Regions from separate parts of the Delftia sp. genome, predicted to be linked through region 1. Evidence: predicted binding sites of a transcription regulator. Region 1 holds the regulator's gene; the other holds the start of a gene.
What was found. Region 1 encodes HrcA, which represses chaperone genes, less so after heat shock. Its sites were predicted from a motif close to TTAGCACTCNNNNNNNNNGAGTGCTAA; they were not measured.
Positions count from the first base shown of each region.

Region 2: groES (co-chaperone GroES) is a predicted target of HrcA. The motif match lies at 2,393-2,419, and genes of this name have one in related genera.

Region 1 covers NZ_JCABYI010000024.1:170,879-178,793, reverse strand. The annotation lists gene rapZ (RNase adapter RapZ) at 1-381, opposite strand, end outside; gene recN (DNA repair protein RecN) at 386-2,161, opposite strand; gene AC5I49_RS15040 (NAD kinase) at 2,164-3,060, opposite strand; gene hrcA (heat-inducible transcriptional repressor HrcA) at 3,091-4,095, shown strand; tRNA gene AC5I49_RS15030 (tRNA-Ile) at 4,163-4,241, shown strand; tRNA gene AC5I49_RS15025 (tRNA-Arg) at 4,420-4,496, shown strand; gene AC5I49_RS15020 (CHASE2 domain-containing protein) at 4,586-6,964, opposite strand; gene AC5I49_RS15015 (FecR family protein) at 6,992-7,915, opposite strand, start outside.
Region 2 covers NZ_JCABYI010000040.1:125,689-133,603, reverse strand. The annotation lists gene AC5I49_RS28370 (aminotransferase-like domain-containing protein) at 1-214, shown strand, start outside; gene groL (chaperonin GroEL) at 323-1,966, opposite strand; gene groES (co-chaperone GroES) at 2,015-2,305, opposite strand; gene AC5I49_RS28355 (sigma-70 family RNA polymerase sigma factor) at 3,365-3,886, shown strand; gene AC5I49_RS28350 (FecR domain-containing protein) at 3,883-4,884, shown strand; gene AC5I49_RS28345 (TonB-dependent siderophore receptor) at 4,943-7,501, shown strand.

The DNA.
Region 1 (7,915 bases):
CTCGGTTTCTATGTCCTGCACCAGGGCGCGGCGGCCCTCGGCGACAGGCCCTTGCGACAGAGGATGGCGGCGCCGCGTTTCGGAGAAGCGCCGCACCAGGGTGCCCGTGGTGGCGTCCAGAAAGACCAGGTGGGGCACGACACCCTGGCGCTGCAGCCGCTCCAGCTGCCCGGGCAGGTGGGGCAATCCCCCGGCGCTGCGCGCATCCATGGCGATGGCCACCTTGTTGCTGTGGCGGCCGTGCTCCAGTTCGACGAAGGCGGACAGTAGCTCGGGAGGCAGGTTGTCCACGCAGTAGTAGCCGGCATCCTCCAGCGCATGCAGGGCGACGGATTTGCCCGATCCGGACATCCCGGTGATCAGCACGATCTCAAGCGACATGGCATCAGCCTCCATTGGTGTTGCGCGCGCCGTTGGCCGCACGGCCCGGCTTGGGCCGGGTACGCTGCGCGTCGGCCTGCGGCCGCTGCCGGCCGGGCCTGCGCGGCGCCGGGCGGGGCGGGGGTGCCTGGCGCGCCATGGCCAGCATTTCGCGGGCATGGGCCATCGTGGTTTCGGACTGGCGCTCGCCGCCCAGCATGCGGGCCAGCTCTGCCTCGCGCGCGGTGCTGTCCAGCGGCTGCACGGTGCTGAGCGTGCCCTGCCTTGCGCGCTGCTTGGCCACCAGATAGTGGTGGTCGGCACAGGCCGCGACCTGCGGCAGATGGGTGACGGACAGCACCTGGCGCGATCGGCCCAGCGCATGCATGAGGCGGCCCACGGTCTCGGCGACGGCGCCGCCCACGCCCGAGTCCACCTCGTCGAAGATCAGCGTGCCGGCCTCGCCCAGCTCGCTGGTGGTCACGGCAATGGCCAGCGAAATGCGCGACAGCTCGCCGCCCGACGCCACCTTGGCAATCGGCTTGGGGCTGGCTCCAGGATGGCCGGCGACCAGGAAGGCCACGCTGTCCACGCCAAAGGCACCGGGAGAATCGGCTGTGGACAGGGCGGCCTCGAACAGGCCGCCTTCCATGCCCAGGCCCTGCATGGCCTGGGTGATGGCGCGCGACAGGCGCGGCGCAGCCAGGGCGCGTTGCTGCGACAGCACCCGGGCGCTGGCCTGGTAGTGCTGCTGCGCGGATTGCTCTGCAGCGTGCAGGGCCTCTATGTCCACGGCGGCATCCAGCTGCTGCAGCTCCTGGCGCCAGCCGGCCAGCAGTGCCGGCAGCTCATCGGGCGTGCGGCGGTAGCGGCGCGCCAGCTGCATCCACAGCGACAGGCGTGCATCCAGCTCGGCCAGGCGTTCGGGGTCCAGGTCGGCGCGGCGCAGATAGGCCTGCAGCGAATGGCGCGCATCCTGCACCTGGGCCGTGCACGAGGCCAGCACGTCGGCGATGTTCTGGAACTCGGGCTCCAGGTGTTCCTGGTTCTGTATCAGATGGCTGGCGCGGCCCAGCGGAGTGATCACGCCGGCCTCGTCGTCCTCCAGCATCTGCAGCGTGGTCTGGGCGGTGTCTATCAGGGTCTGGGCATGCGACAGGCGCGTGTGCTGGGCATTGAGCTCGTCCCACTCGTCGGCCTGCGGGGCCAGCTTGTCGAGTTCGGTGATCTGCCACTGCAGCCGTTCGCGTTCGCGCTGCAGGCTGTCCTGGGCGGATTGCGCATGCTGCAGGGCTTGTCGTGCCTGGCTCCAGCGGCTCCAGCAGGCCTGGACCTCGCGGCTGTCTATGCCCGCATAGGCGTCCAGCAGCGCGCGTGCTGCGTCGGGCCGCGTGAGGCTTTGCCAGGCATGCTGGCCGTGGATGTCGATCAGCTGCTCGCCCAGTGCGCGCAGCTGCGTGGCCGTGGCCGGTGTGCCGTTGATCCAGGCGCGGCTGCGGCCCTGGGTGTCCACTGTGCGCCGCAGCAGCAGGCTGTTGTCCTCGCAGGCCAGGCCTGCCGCCTCCAGCCAGGGGCGCAGCCGCGCGCAGCCGTCGAACTCCACGCAGATATCGGCCTGGGGGCAGCCTTCGCGCACCACGTCGGCGTCGGCGCGGGCGCCCAGGGCCAGCTGCAATGCATCGATCAGGATGGATTTGCCGGCGCCGGTCTCGCCCGTCAGCACGGTGAAGCCCGCATGCCAGTCCAGATCCAGGGCCTGCACGATCACGAAGTCGCGCAGCACGATGCGCTTGAGCGCCATGGTCAGGCGCCTCCCTCGTTCCAGCCCAGTTTCTTGCGCAGCGTGGCGAAGTAGTTCCAGCCCTTGGGGTGCAGAAAGCGCACGCTGTGGTGGGCGCGGCTCACGAGGATGCGGTCGCCGTGCTGCAGCGAGGCCAGCGACTGCATGTCGAAATTGGCGCTGACATCGCGCCCGGCCACGACTTCGATCGTGACCTCGTTGGCATCGGACAGCACGATGGGGCGATTGGACAGGTTGTGCGGCGCAATGGGTGCCATCACCCAGGCGGGGATGGACGGATGCATCATCGGCCCGCCGGCGGACAGCGCATAGGCCGTGGAGCCCGTGGGCGTGGCCACGATCAGGCCGTCGGCGCGCTGGTTGGAGACAAAGCGGCCGCCGACCTCGATGCGCAACTCCACCATGCCGGAGGTGCCGCCGCGGTTGACCACCACGTCGTTCATGGCCAGGGCCTCGAACACGCATTCGCCCTCGCGGATCACGCGGGCGCACATCAGGGGACGCAGGTCCTCTTCGTACTCGCCCTGCAGCATGGGGGTGAGCGTGGCCTCGAAGTCCTCCAGCGCGATGTCGGTGACAAAGCCCAGGCGGCCCTGGTTCACCCCGATCAGGGGCGTTCCGTATTGCGCCAGGTGCCGGCTCACGCCGAGCATGGTGCCGTCGCCGCCGACGACCAGGCCCAGGTCGCAATGCCTGCCCAGGCCATCGACATCGAGGGTGGGGTAGTCTGTGAGCCCTGCGTGCAGGGCCGATTGGGTATCAAGCACGACTTCGCAGCCCTGGCGCCTGAGGAAGTCCGCAATGCGCTCGAGCGCGTTGCTGGCATTCTCGGACGGGGCGCTTGCGCTGGGAGCGTGGTACTTCCCGATCAAGGCAACGTGGCGAAACGTGGACGTCATTTCTGGAAATTACATCATTAAAATCATCACATGCTCGACGAACGTGCCAAGTTGTTGCTCAAAGCGCTGATCGAGCGTTACATCGCTGACGGCCAGCCTGTGGGCTCGCGGACCCTGTCGCGTGCGTCGGGGCTTGAATTGTCGCCTGCCACGATACGCAATGTGATGGCTGACCTCGAAGACCTGGGGTTGATCATCAGTCCGCACACCTCGGCCGGCCGCATTCCGACCGCCCGGGGCTACCGGCTGTTCGTGGACACCATGCTCACGGCGGACCGTGCAGATATCGTGACGCCCGAGCTCGTGCCCGAGCAGCCGCAGAAAGTCATCGCCAACGCCGCCAACCTGCTGTCCAGCCTTTCCCAGTTCGTGGGCGTGGTGCTGGTGCCGCGCCGCACCTCGGTGTTCAAGCACATCGAATTCGTGCGACTGTCGGAGCGGCGCTTTCTGGTCATCATCGTCTCGCCCGACGGTGACGTGCAAAACCGCGTCATCTTCACCGACGTGGATTACTCGGCCTCTCAGCTGATCGAGGCATCGAACTTTCTCAACAGCCACTACGCAGGCCTGGCCATGGAAGAGGTGCGCGAGCGCCTCAAGGGCGAGGTCGAGCTTTTGCGCGGCGAGGTGGCCACCCTCATGCAGGCAGCCGTCAACGTGGGCACGGAGGCCATGACCAGTGCCCAGGAGGACGTGGTCATCGCGGGCGAGCGCAACCTGCTGTCGGTCAGCGATTTCTCCAGCGACATGGGCAATCTGCGCCGCGCCTTCGACCTGTTCGAGCAAAAGACCCAGATCCTCAGGCTGCTGGATTTCTCCAGCCAGGCTGAAGGTGTGCGCATCTACATCGGGGGCGAAAGCCAGGTCGTGCCCTTCGAGGAGCTGTCCGTGGTCAGCGCGCCCTACGAGCTCGACGGCAAGGTGGTGGGCACGCTGGGCGTGATCGGCCCCACCCGCATGCACTACGACCGCATGATCCAGATCGTGGACATCACCTCCAAGCTGGTCAGCAACGCGCTGAGCCACAAGCGCTGAGCCGCGCAGGTTAGGATCTACAATAGCCGTTTGCCATGGCGTGCATCCGCGCTGCCTTGGTGAATCAGGGGCCTTAGCTCATGCTTGGTTAGAGCAGCGGACTCATAATCCGTTGGTGCCCAGTTCGACTCTGGGAGGCCCTACCATCCATTGGTATGAAAAAGCCTGCCGCCTTTCCGGGCGGCAGGCTTTTTTGCTGGGAGCGACGCTGCCGGCTGGCATGGCTGCGCCCGGCTGCCGTTGAATGCGACTTCCAGGTTTTTTGCAGAAATATGGCGCTTTTGCCTGGAAGCTCCAAAACCCGCTGCTACAATGCGAAGCGTTGCGGCTGTAGCTCAGCTGGATAGAGTACTTGGCTACGAACCAAGGGGTCGTGGGTTCGATTCCTGCCAGCCGCACCAAAAAACGCAAAGCCCTGAAGTTGAAAGACTTCAGGGCTTTTTCGTTTTCACGGGCCATCCGCTGGGATCCGCTGGGATGACACCCCCGGTCAGGCTTGCTGCGCCTTCGGCAGCACGATGCTGAAGGTGCTTCCCTGGCCTGGCGCGCTTTCTATCTGCAGCTGCCCGCCATGGCGTGCAGCCACGGTGCGGACAAAGGCCAGCCCAAGGCCTGCGCCGTCCAGGTGCTGATGGTGGTCCAGGCGCTCGAAGGGCTGGCTCAGGCGGGCGACGGCCTGCGCATCCATGCCGGGTCCGTGGTCCCGGATGGCGATGCGGCAATGGCCGGCGTCCTGCAGCAGCAGGCATTGCACCGTGGCGCCGCTTGCCGGTTGCCCGTGCGCTCCGTACTTGATGGCGTTGCCGATCAGGTTGACGGCTGCGCGGTGGAGCATGCCCGGGTCGCCCAGCACGGGGCATTCCTGCTCGGGCAGGCTGAATTCCAGCTGCACATGGGCGGCGCTGGCCTGGGCCCAGCAGCTTTCCACGGCCTGGTCCAGCACCAGGCCCAGGTCCAGCTGCTGCTGGCGCAGCGCCTGCTGCTGGGCACGAGCCAGGTGCACGAAATCGTCGGCCAGCTGCAGGGAGGCCTGGGCATAGCCTTCGATGCGCGGGAGCAGCATGCCCAGGTCGGGCGCTTGTACGGAACCACGCTGCATCTCCAGCAAGGTGATGATGGATGCCACGGGCGCCCGGATGTCGTGCGAGATGAACTGCATGGCCTGGTCGCGCTGGGCCTGGGCGCTGCGCAGATCGCTGATATCGACCAGGGTGATCAGCCAGCCTGCGGTGGGCGGAGCCTCGAAGGCCTGGACCAGCAGCATCAGGCTGCGGCCGCGACCGTCGCGCCCCTCGCTGCTGAGCGGCAGGCCGCCGGCGGCAAGCGCCCTGGCCGTGAGCAGCGGGCTGCCGGCTTGCGGGCCGGGCGCCGTGTCCAACGCCTGCAGGCCATCGAGCAGCCTGGGAAGGGAGTCGCCAGCGCGCAGGTCGTGATCCAGGCTGCGCGCATAGGCATGGGCCGCGGCATTGGCCAGCAGCACATGGCCCTGGCGGTCGCAGACAAAGGTGGGCGAGGGCAGCTGGCGCAGGCTTTCGCTGACGAAATGGTGCAGGGCGCGCAGTTGCCGCGAAGCCTGCTCGACGGCGGCAATGCGCTGGTCCAGCAGGTCGCCGCCCAGGCGCAGCGCGGTGGGCAGGCCCTGGCCCTGCAGGTCTCGCAGTTCCAGCGCCAGAAAGCGGGCGGCGGCGCGCAGGCGCAGCCAGCTCCACAGCGGATAGGCCAGGGCCAGGCCCAGCAGGGCTGCGGCAGGGGCCGTCTGCACCTGCCAGATGCGTGGTGCCAGCCCGGCCAGCGACAGGCAGGCCAGGGCCAGCAGCGCGCAGGCCAGCATGCCGCCCGAAGGGCCCAGCCAGGCCAGGGCCAGCAGGGCCAGCAGCACGGCTGCGGTGTTGAGCGCACGGTCCAGCCCCGCCGAAGCGCGGTGTACGTGCGAGCCCTGCAGGCTGCCGTTGAGCACATGGGCCAGCATTTCCACGCTGGAGATGGGGCGCGCGCTGGCACCCAGCGGTGCGGTGAACTGCGCTCCCAGTCCGGCGGCCGTCGTTCCTATGAGCACGTATTTGCCGCGAAATGCCGCAGCAGGAATGCGGCCGCGCAGCACGTCGATGTACGAATAGGTGGTGAAGGGCGAGCGGTCACGCGCGCCCTGCTCGGGCCTGGCCTGTGCGAAGGCAATGATCTCCCGCTGGCGGCGCTGCCATGCGGGTGTGCCGGGGTCCAGCGGCGGCACGGGTTCGGGGCGGGCGCATGCGCGGCCGTGCTGGCCCACGCAGTGCAGGGCCAGCGCCATGTGCCACCAGGGCTGCTGCGCGCTGCCTTCAATGGCATGGAAGCTGCGCACGGCGCCGTCGGAATCCACGGGCAGCTGGGTGTGGCCCAGCGCTGCCGCAGCCTGTGCAAAGGCCGGCAGCGGATCCGTGCCCGGCGCCACGGGCAAGGCGGTGCGGCCGCTGCGCTGCAGGACGCGCGCCAGCAGCAGGTCATCGCCTGGATAGTCCAGATCTTCTTCGCTGAGCATCACGTCCAGGCCGATGGCGCGCGGCGGGGCCTGGCTGATGCGCTCCAGCAGGCCCGCGTGCAGGGCACGCCGCCAGGGCCAGCGGCCTATGGCGTCGATGCTGGCATCGTCGATGGCCACGATGACGATGTCCTGAGATGCCTTGGGGCGGTGCAGCCAGCTGGCCGTGTCCTGCACCAGTCCGTTGATGCGCTCCAACTGCCCGTCACCGCTGAGCCAGAACACCAGGGACAGCAGTCCCGCCGCCAGCAGCAGCCAGTCCCGCCGCAGCCCCCGGCCACGCGCGGGCGCCGGCTGCACCTGCTGCGCCGGCGTGGCGGGACTGTCAGGCGAAGGCGGCAGGGTGGACAAGCGCGGTCAAGGATTGAACGGGTGCGGTTACTGGCGCTGCAGGCGCTCTCCGCTGCCCGATTGCATCATCTCGCCGCTGGCATCGACGATCCAGCTGCCGGTGCGGAACTGGCGTGCGGCCGAGAAATCGCTGCGCAGGCCGTTGGCGTCCTCGATCTGCAGCCGCAGGTAGTAGCTGCCTGCGGGCAGGTCCTCGGTGCTCCATTGCGGCTGGTCGGTCCAGAGGTCAACCAGCGGCGCGGTGAACTCCTGGTCGCGCGCCACCATCACGTGGTAGCGCTGGCCGGGCTCGCCACTCCAGCGGATCTGGCGGCTGCCCTCGGCGGGGCCGTCGCCCATCTGCAGCGCGCTGGCCGAGGGCTGGGGCGGCACGGCCGCCAGCTGCATGGCCTGGGCTGCGGCGAACGGGCCCTGGTCGGGCTTGCCGTCGGCCAGCGTGCGGATGCTGGCGGCGCGCCAAAGATAGCGGCCGGCCGGCAGCCGGGCCAGCGCGGCTGCGGGCAATGTGCAGTCGTTCAGGTCGCGCGCGTCGATGGCAGGTTCGGCAAAGCCGGCCTGGGCATCGGCAGAAACGACCTGGATGCGGTAGCGCACGGCGCCCACCACCTTGGTGCACTGCAGGCCGGCGCGGCCCAGGCCCACGGTGGCGTCGGCCTGCGGTGATTCGTACAGCGGCGGCACGGGATGGGCCTTGACGCGCAGGGCGCGCCGGCTGGCTGCACCCGGAATGCCCTGGGCGTCGATGCCGCGCAGGGACAGTACATAGTCGCCATCGTCCACGCCTGCCAGGCGCAGCGGTGAGGCCGTGGCCTGGAAGCTGGCGCTGCGCAGCACCTGGGTCATGTCCGCGTCGCGCGACAGCTGCAGCTGGTAACGCACGGCGCCGGGCAAGGCCGGCAGGGGCAGGCTGATCCAGTTGGCGTCTTCCGCCAAGGCGGGCCAGGCGGTGAT
Region 2 (7,915 bases), on a different contig from region 1:
GCATGCGGGCGAGCCCGAGGCCCTGGCCCGGGCGCTGTTCACGGCCGCTGTGGAGCAGGGCGTGCTCTATGTGCCAGGCAAGGCCTTCTTCCCGGCCGAGGCGGCGCAGCAGGCCGGCCTGTGCATGCGCCTGTCGTATGCGGCGCCCACCGTGCCCCAGATCACCGAGGCCGTGGCGCGCCTGGGCCGGGCCTGGGGCCAGGCCGTGTCCTGAGGACATCGGCAACAGCGTTCATGCAATGAAAAAGGCCGCCCGAGGGCGGCCTTTTTCTTGCGGGGCAAACCGGGCATGGCGCAAGGCCTGCCCGGTTGCGGCGGGCAATTACATGCCCATGCCGCCCATGCCACCCATGCCGCCCATGTCGGGCATGGCGGGGGCGCCTTCAGCCTTGGGGGACTCGGCGATCATGGCTTCGGTCGTCAGCAGCAGCGATGCCACGGAAGCGGCGTTCTGCAGGGCCGTACGCGTCACCTTGGTCGGGTCCAGGATACCCATTTCCAGCATGTCGCCGTAGGTGTCGTTGGCGGCGTTGAAGCCGTAGTTGCCCGAGCCGTTCAGCACGGCGTTGACCACCACCGAGGGCTCGCCACCGGCGTTGGCCACGATTTCGCGCAGGGGCGCTTCGATGGCCTTCATGATCAGCTTGATGCCGGCGTCCTGCTCGGCGTCGCCGGTCTTCAGTTCGCCCACGGCTTGCTTGGCACGCAGCAGAGCCACGCCGCCGCCGGCCACGATGCCTTCTTCCACAGCAGCGCGGGTAGCGTGCAGGGCGTCTTCAACGCGGGCCTTCTTTTCCTTCATCTCGACTTCGGTGGCAGCGCCGACCTTGATCACGGCCACGCCGCCGGCCAGCTTGGCCACGCGCTCTTGCAGCTTTTCGCGGTCGTAGTCGCTGGTGGCTTCTTCGATCTGGATGCGGATCTGCTTGACGCGGGCTTCGATTTCAGCAGCTTGGCCAGCACCGTCGATGATGGTGGTGTTTTCCTTGCCGATTTCGATGCGCACTGCCTGGCCCAGGTCTTCCAGGGTCACCTTGTCCAGCGCCAGGCCCACTTCTTCAGCGATGACCTTGCCGCCCGTCAGGATGGCGATGTCTTCCAGCATGGCCTTGCGGCGGTCGCCGAAGCCAGGAGCCTTGACAGCCACAACCTTCAGGATGCCGCGGATGGTGTTGACCACCAGCGTTGCCAGGGCTTCGCCTTCGACGTCTTCTGCAATGATCAGCAGGGGACGGCCGGCCTTTGCCACGGCTTCCAGCGTGGGCAGCAGGTCGCGGATGTTGCTGATCTTCTTGTCGAACAGCAGCACGAAGGGGTTGTCCAGCAGGGCAACCTGCTTTTCGGGATTGTTGATGAAGTAGGGCGACAGGTAGCCGCGGTCGAACTGCATGCCCTCGACGACGTCGAGTTCGTTGGCCAGCGACTTGCCTTCTTCAACGGTGATCACGCCTTCCTTGCCGACCTTGTCCATGGCTTCGGCAATGATGCTGCCCACGGATTCGTCGGAGTTGGCGGAGATCGAGCCGACCTGGGCGATTTCCTTGGAGGTGGTGGTGGCCTTGGATTGCTTCTTCAGCTCTTCCACCAGGGCGGCGACAGCCTTGTCGATGCCGCGCTTGAGGTCCATGGGGTTCAGGCCGGCGGCCACGTACTTGATGCCTTCGCGGACGATGGCCTGTGCCAGCACGGTGGCGGTGGTCGTGCCGTCACCGGCGATGTCGTTGGTCTTGGAGGCCACTTCCTTCACGAGCTGGGCGCCCATGTTCTGCAGCTTGTCCTTGAGTTCCACTTCCTTGGCGACCGACACGCCGTCCTTGGTCACGGTGGGGGCGCCGAAGGAGCGCTCCAGCACCACGTTGCGGCCCTTGGGGCCCAGCGTGACCTTGACCGCGTTGGCCAGGATGTTCACGCCTTCAACCATGCGGGCGCGTGCTTCGCCGCCGAAAACTACGTCTTTTGCTGCCATTTCAATTCTCCGGATTCAGTTGGAAAGTGCGGTTTCGAAGCGCGTGGATTACTTTTCGACGACCGCGAACAGGTCGTCTTCCTTCATCACCAGCAGTTCGTCGCCATGGACCTTGACGGTCTGGCCGCTGTACTTGCCGAACAGAACGCGGTCGCCGACCTTCACGTTCAGGGCGATCACTTCACCCTTGTCGTTCTTCTTGCCGGGACCCACTGCCAGCACTTCGCCCTGGTCGGGCTTCTCGGCGGCGTTGTCGGGGATCACGATGCCCGAAGCCGTCTTGGTTTCGTTTTCGAGGCGCTTGACGATCACGCGATCGTGCAGGGGACGCAGGTTCATACCAACTCCTAAATCATCAACAAAGTTGAAACAAAGACTTGCCGGCCCGGCGGGCCGGCATTCGAAGCAATGTGGGACAGAGGATTGTTAGCACTCATACCCAACGAGTGCTAATAATAAGGCAATTCGGCCAGGTTTCAAGGGGTAGGGCCGGATGTGCCGCAAGACGGCACATCCGGCGCGGAGTGCGGAACGCCACTGATCTTTAGTTTTTTCGGGGCGCGCCCGCGCTGGCCAGCGGCGAAGCGCGGCCTGCAGGAGCACACAGAACTTCCGGCGAAAGGCTGTCGCTGAATCACCATGCAGCCTTGCGGGCTGTGACCTAACGTCGCATCGAAGGCGCCCTGGCCGTGGTGCTGAGCGCACCCAAGATCAGCCAGCCGTGCAGAGTGACTGCCCTTGATCAGGCGCGAACGAGACCGAGGCCTCGTCTGGTGACCTCTGTGGTCAGAGGGAGAAAAGCTCCGCCTTCGTGGCACGATGACGGGCCAGTCCTAAAGGGGAGCTTCACCAGGTCGGGTGCGGATGAGGAGCGAAGCATCTGGCGATGCCGCCAGCCCTGAAGCTTGGATGACCACCATGTGGCTGCAACTGATAGGTCACGAGGTGGCCGTGAGCAGCAGCAATCGCTGCGGAGCAGTTGGCAACTGCAGACTTTCTAACGATGGCATCAGGCTGATCTACGCCCTTCACTGTGCAAAGCGAGAGTGACAGGGACGACCAACACCTGCCGTTGAAGGCTTCCATTGTTGGACGACCGCTTCACCGTTTGGAAGTGGCCAGTCGATTCTTCGGTGCGCCGTGCCTCGCCTCGAAGGCCCCATTTCGCGCTGCACCGCTGATTCCTGTCTACTCAATGCCGTCGCTCCGACTGGTTTCAACGAAGGTGGCATCAGCCCACGATGGTGCTCGCGCCGAGCGTCCGCACTCAGGCGTTGGTGCGCAGGTTGGTGCAATGACGATGTAGGATTTGGATACAATGAAAATAAGAAGCATTCTTGTTTGCCGCTGCATATTGCCCCGGTGCCTTTCCTCCTGCTTCACTCGTGCCGCTTTCCCATGCCCGCCGCCGACCGCGCCCTTGTTCCCGATGTCGCCACTCTCTACTCCGACCACCACGGCTGGCTGCTGGGCTGGCTGCGCAAGCGCCTGGGCAATGCCTTTGATGCGGCCGATCTGACCCAGGACACCTATGTGCGCCTGCTGGGCCGCAGCGGCGCCGAGATCCAGGCCATTCGCGAACCGCGTGCCCTGCTGATGACCATTGCCCAGGGTCTGGCCGCCAACCTCTACCGCAAGCGCTGCGTGGAGCAGGCCTATCTGGACGCCCTGGCCCTCATGCCCGAGGCCGTGGCCCAGTCCCCCGAGCACCGCGCCATCGTGCTGCAGACCCTGGTCGAGGTGGACCGCCTGCTGGCCCTGCTCCCACTGCCCGTGCGCCAGGCCTTTTTGCTGTCGCAGATCGACGGCATGAGGCAGGCCGACATCGCGGCTGAACTGGGCCTTTCCGTGCCCACCGTGCGCCGCCATATCGCGCGGGCCGTGGTGCAAGTCTGCTTTCTGGACGACGACGGCGCATGAGCCTGCCCATTCCTCTTGCGGTGCGCGAGCAGGCCGCCGAATGGCTGGTGGAGCTGCAGTCCGATGATCACAGCGCCGGCACGCGCGAGATGCTGGTGCAGCGCCTGCAGCACTGGCGCGAATCCCATCCCCACCATGAGCGCGCCTGGCTGCGCATAGAGGCCATGGGCGCACGCCTGCAGCCGCTGTCCGGTACGCCGGCCAGCGTGGCCCTGGCCCAGGCCGCGCGCACGGCACGCGGGCGCGGGCGGCGCTTGGCGGTGCGCAGCCTGGCCGTGCTGCTGTTCACGGGCGCGGGTGCCGGTGCCGTGGCATGGAGAGGTCCGGCATCCTCGGGCGACTGGCTGGCCGGCCTGGGGGCGGACCTGCGCACGGGCACGGCCCAGCGGCGCAGCCTGCGCCTGCCGGACGGCACCCAGCTGCAGATGAATGCCGACAGCGCGGTCGACCTGGATTTCAGCCCGCAGCAGCGCCTGGTGCGCCTGCGCGGCGGCGACATCGAGGTGGCCACGGCCCAGGGCCTGAAGGATAGTGCGCCGCCCTTGCTCGTCGAAACCCGCCATGGCCGCATACGTGCCCTGGGCACGCGCTTCGTCGTGCGCCAGCGCGGCCAGGGGCCCAGCCGGGTTGCGGTCTTTGAAGGCGCCACGGAGATCGCGCCCCGCGAACGGCCCGGCCACCTCCATCTGCTGCAAACAGGCCAGCAGGCGCAGTTCGACGCTCAGGCCACCACGCCGGCCGGGCCCGCCGATCCGGCCCTGGCAGCCTGGACGCGCGGCATGCTGGTGGCCCAGGACATGCCGCTGGCCGAGTTCCTGGACCAGCTGTCGCGCTACCGGCCCGGCCACCTGGGCTGCGATGGCGCCGTGGCGCAGCTGCCCGTCAGCGGCACCTATCCGCTGGCCGACACCGACCAGGTGCTGGCCATGCTGCTGGCCACCCTGCCGGTGCGCCTGCGCACGGCCACGCGCTACTGGGTGGTGGTCGAGCCGGCCTGATTTCCTGGCTCTTGTCGATCCTGGCTGATCGCTTTTCGCGTCTCGCGGGGCAATGGAGATGAAGCGCTTTTTCCTGCGCCCGCATTCCATTGCCAACCATCCAGGACCGAGGGACACGCACACCATGGGCCATCACCCGACTTTTCGCGCCACACGACTGGCATTTCAACTGCGGCAGGCCTTGCGCCCCGCCGTTCTGGCACTGCCGCTGGTGGCGGTGCTTGCCCCGGCGCAGGCCCACGCACAGGCACAGCCCCACGCCCAGGCAGTGCAGCGCTACGACATTCCTGCCGGGCCGCTGACCGCCACGCTCAATCGCTTTGGCGCCCAGGCGGGCATCCTGCTGTCCTTCTCCACCGCCCAGACCACAGACAGGACCAGCCCCGGCGTGCAGGGTGATCGAACCGTGGACCAGGCCCTGTCCGCGCTGCTGGCCGGCACGGGCCTGCAGGCCCTGCCGCGCGAGGGCGGCGGCTTTGTGGTGCGACCGTCCCTGGCCGTGGGAACGCCCACCGGCGCGGCCACGCTGGCCGAGGTGCGCGTCACCGCCCAGGCCGAGCGCAGCGCCGTCACCGAGGGCACGCAGTCCTACGCCGCCAGCGAATCGCGGGCCGCCACGGGCCTGTCCCTGTCGCTGCGCGAGACGCCGCAGTCGGTCAGCGTGATCACGCGCCAGCGCATGGACGACCAGGGCATCGTGCTGCAGGAAGACATCGCCCGCCAGACCACGGGCCTGAGCTATGCGCAGTATGGTCCCACGGGCGGCGACACCAACCAGTTCTTCGCGCGGGGCTTTCAGATCAAGAACTTCCAGGTCGATGGCGTCAACCGCCTGTTCAGCGACTACCCGGCCATCTTCCAGACCAGCGACATGGCCATGTTCGACCGCGTCGAAGTCGTGCGCGGCGCCTCGGGGCTGATGAGCGGCGCGGGCACGCCCGGCGCCACCATCAACCTGGTGCGCAAGCTGCCCACGGCCGAGTTCCAGGGCAGCGCCAGGCTCACGGCAGGCTCCTGGGATTTCGCACGTGCCGAGGTGGATCTGTCATCGCCGCTCAACGCCTCCGGATCGGTGCGCGGGCGCATCGTGGCCGTGTCGCAGAACCGCCATTCCAAGGTCGACTACGAGCAGGACCGCAGCCGCTCGCTGTACGGCGTGGTGGAGGCTGACCTGTCGCCGTCCACGCTGGCCACCGTGGGCTTTTCCGCGCAGGACTACGACGCTTCTGGCGTAGGCCGTGGGGGCCGGCCTTTCTTCTACACGGATGGCACGCGCATCGATTGGAGCCGCTCCGCGTCCTCGGGCGCGCGCTGGGCCTCGGCACGGCGGGACTACCGCAGCGTCTTCGCCTCGCTCGAGCACCGCATGGCCAGCGACTGGCGCCTGAAGGCCATCTACACGCTCGACCGCAGCAGCTATGACGAGATTCCGGGCTGGACCAATGAACAGCCTGTGGACCGCACCACCGGCGCAGGTGCCGGCCTGTGGGCCGCCTGGTGGACGGGGCGGCCTCGGCAGGACACGCTGGATCTCACGGCTTCCGGTCCCTTCCAGCTGCTGGGACGCCAGCACCAGGCCGCCTTCGGCGCCAGTGTGGCGCGCACGCGCAACGACAGCGGCTCGCATGGCCGCTGGGCCTTCCCTGGCTGGGACAACACCATAGACAACCTCTTCACCTGGGATGGCCGCACGCCGGTGCAGCCCGACAACCCGGTACTAGGCCGCAGCGCGGCCGTGGAACGCAGCAGCAGTGCTTACGGATCGCTGCAGCTGCGCCCCACGGACCGGCTGTCCGTCATCGCGGGCGCACGCATCACGAACTGGAAGCGTCGCGACAGCTACACCGATTTCGCCAGCGGCGAGACCAGCGGCAGCGCCATGGCCGAAAACGGCAAGCTCACGCCCTTCGCCGGCCTGGTGCTGGACGTGGGCCGCGATTGGTCGGCCTATGCCAGCTATACCGATATTTTCCAGGCGCAGAGCAGCCTGGACATCCACGGCAAAAAGCTCGATCCCCTACTGGGCCGCAGCTACGAGCTGGGCCTCAAGGGCGAGCTGCTGGACAAGCGCCTGCAGGTGGGCGCCGCCGTCTACCGCCTGCTGCAGGACAACGTGGCCCAGGCCATCACGGGCAGCTACGCGCCCAATGGCGAGCAGGCCTACCGTGCCGTCAAGGGCGCCGAAACGCGTGGCTTCGAGGTGGAGATGACCGGCGAAATCCGCCGCCACTGGAACGCCTCCGTCGGCTTTGCCCGCAACATCGCGCGCGACGCCGAGCGCAACCGCCTGAACCCCGAAATCCCGCGCAACACCCTCAAGCTGTTCACCACCTACCGCCTGCCTCACATAGGCCACGGCCTGACCGTGGGCGGCGGCGCGCGCTGGCAAAGCGGCACCTGGAGCGACCTCTCCTTCCTGGGCCTGCCCAACGTCAGCCGTGTCGAGCAGAAAAGCTATGCTGTGGCCGACCTGATGGTGCAATACGCCATCAATCCGAAGCTCACGGTCTCGGCCAACCTCTACAACGTCTTCGACCGCAAGTACCAAGGGGTTTCGACCTCGTCGTACTACGGGGAGGCGCGGAATATGCGCGTGGCGGTGTCTATGAAGTTCTGAAATGATTTCAGCTGCGCCCCGTGTGAACGTCGTCAGCATCAGTGGATGTGCTGTCCGCCGTTGATGGCGATGTTTGCGAGGGTAGAGCTGTCAGGGTGTCATGGCGAGCCTGGCCGTCCATCCGTGTTTCGGGACTGCAAGTTTGAGTGGGGGTGAGACGATCACTGGCACGGGGCGAGCGCCCGGAGAATGTCCTAGCCTTCGAGTAGCCCCACCATTTGGGCCAGCGCTTGTCGCAGGGGCTAAGGACTGCTTGGCGCCATGCAGCGTGAGTTCGCCCGGCGGCGGGGGGCGGCAGCTGCCGAGGCAAAGCCGACACCGACAGGCCTGCGACAAACGACTGCAACGGGTAGCTGCCACACAAGAGCCCATGGCAACCCGCGACGCCGCCGCACATCGGCCCTGAGCCCTTGC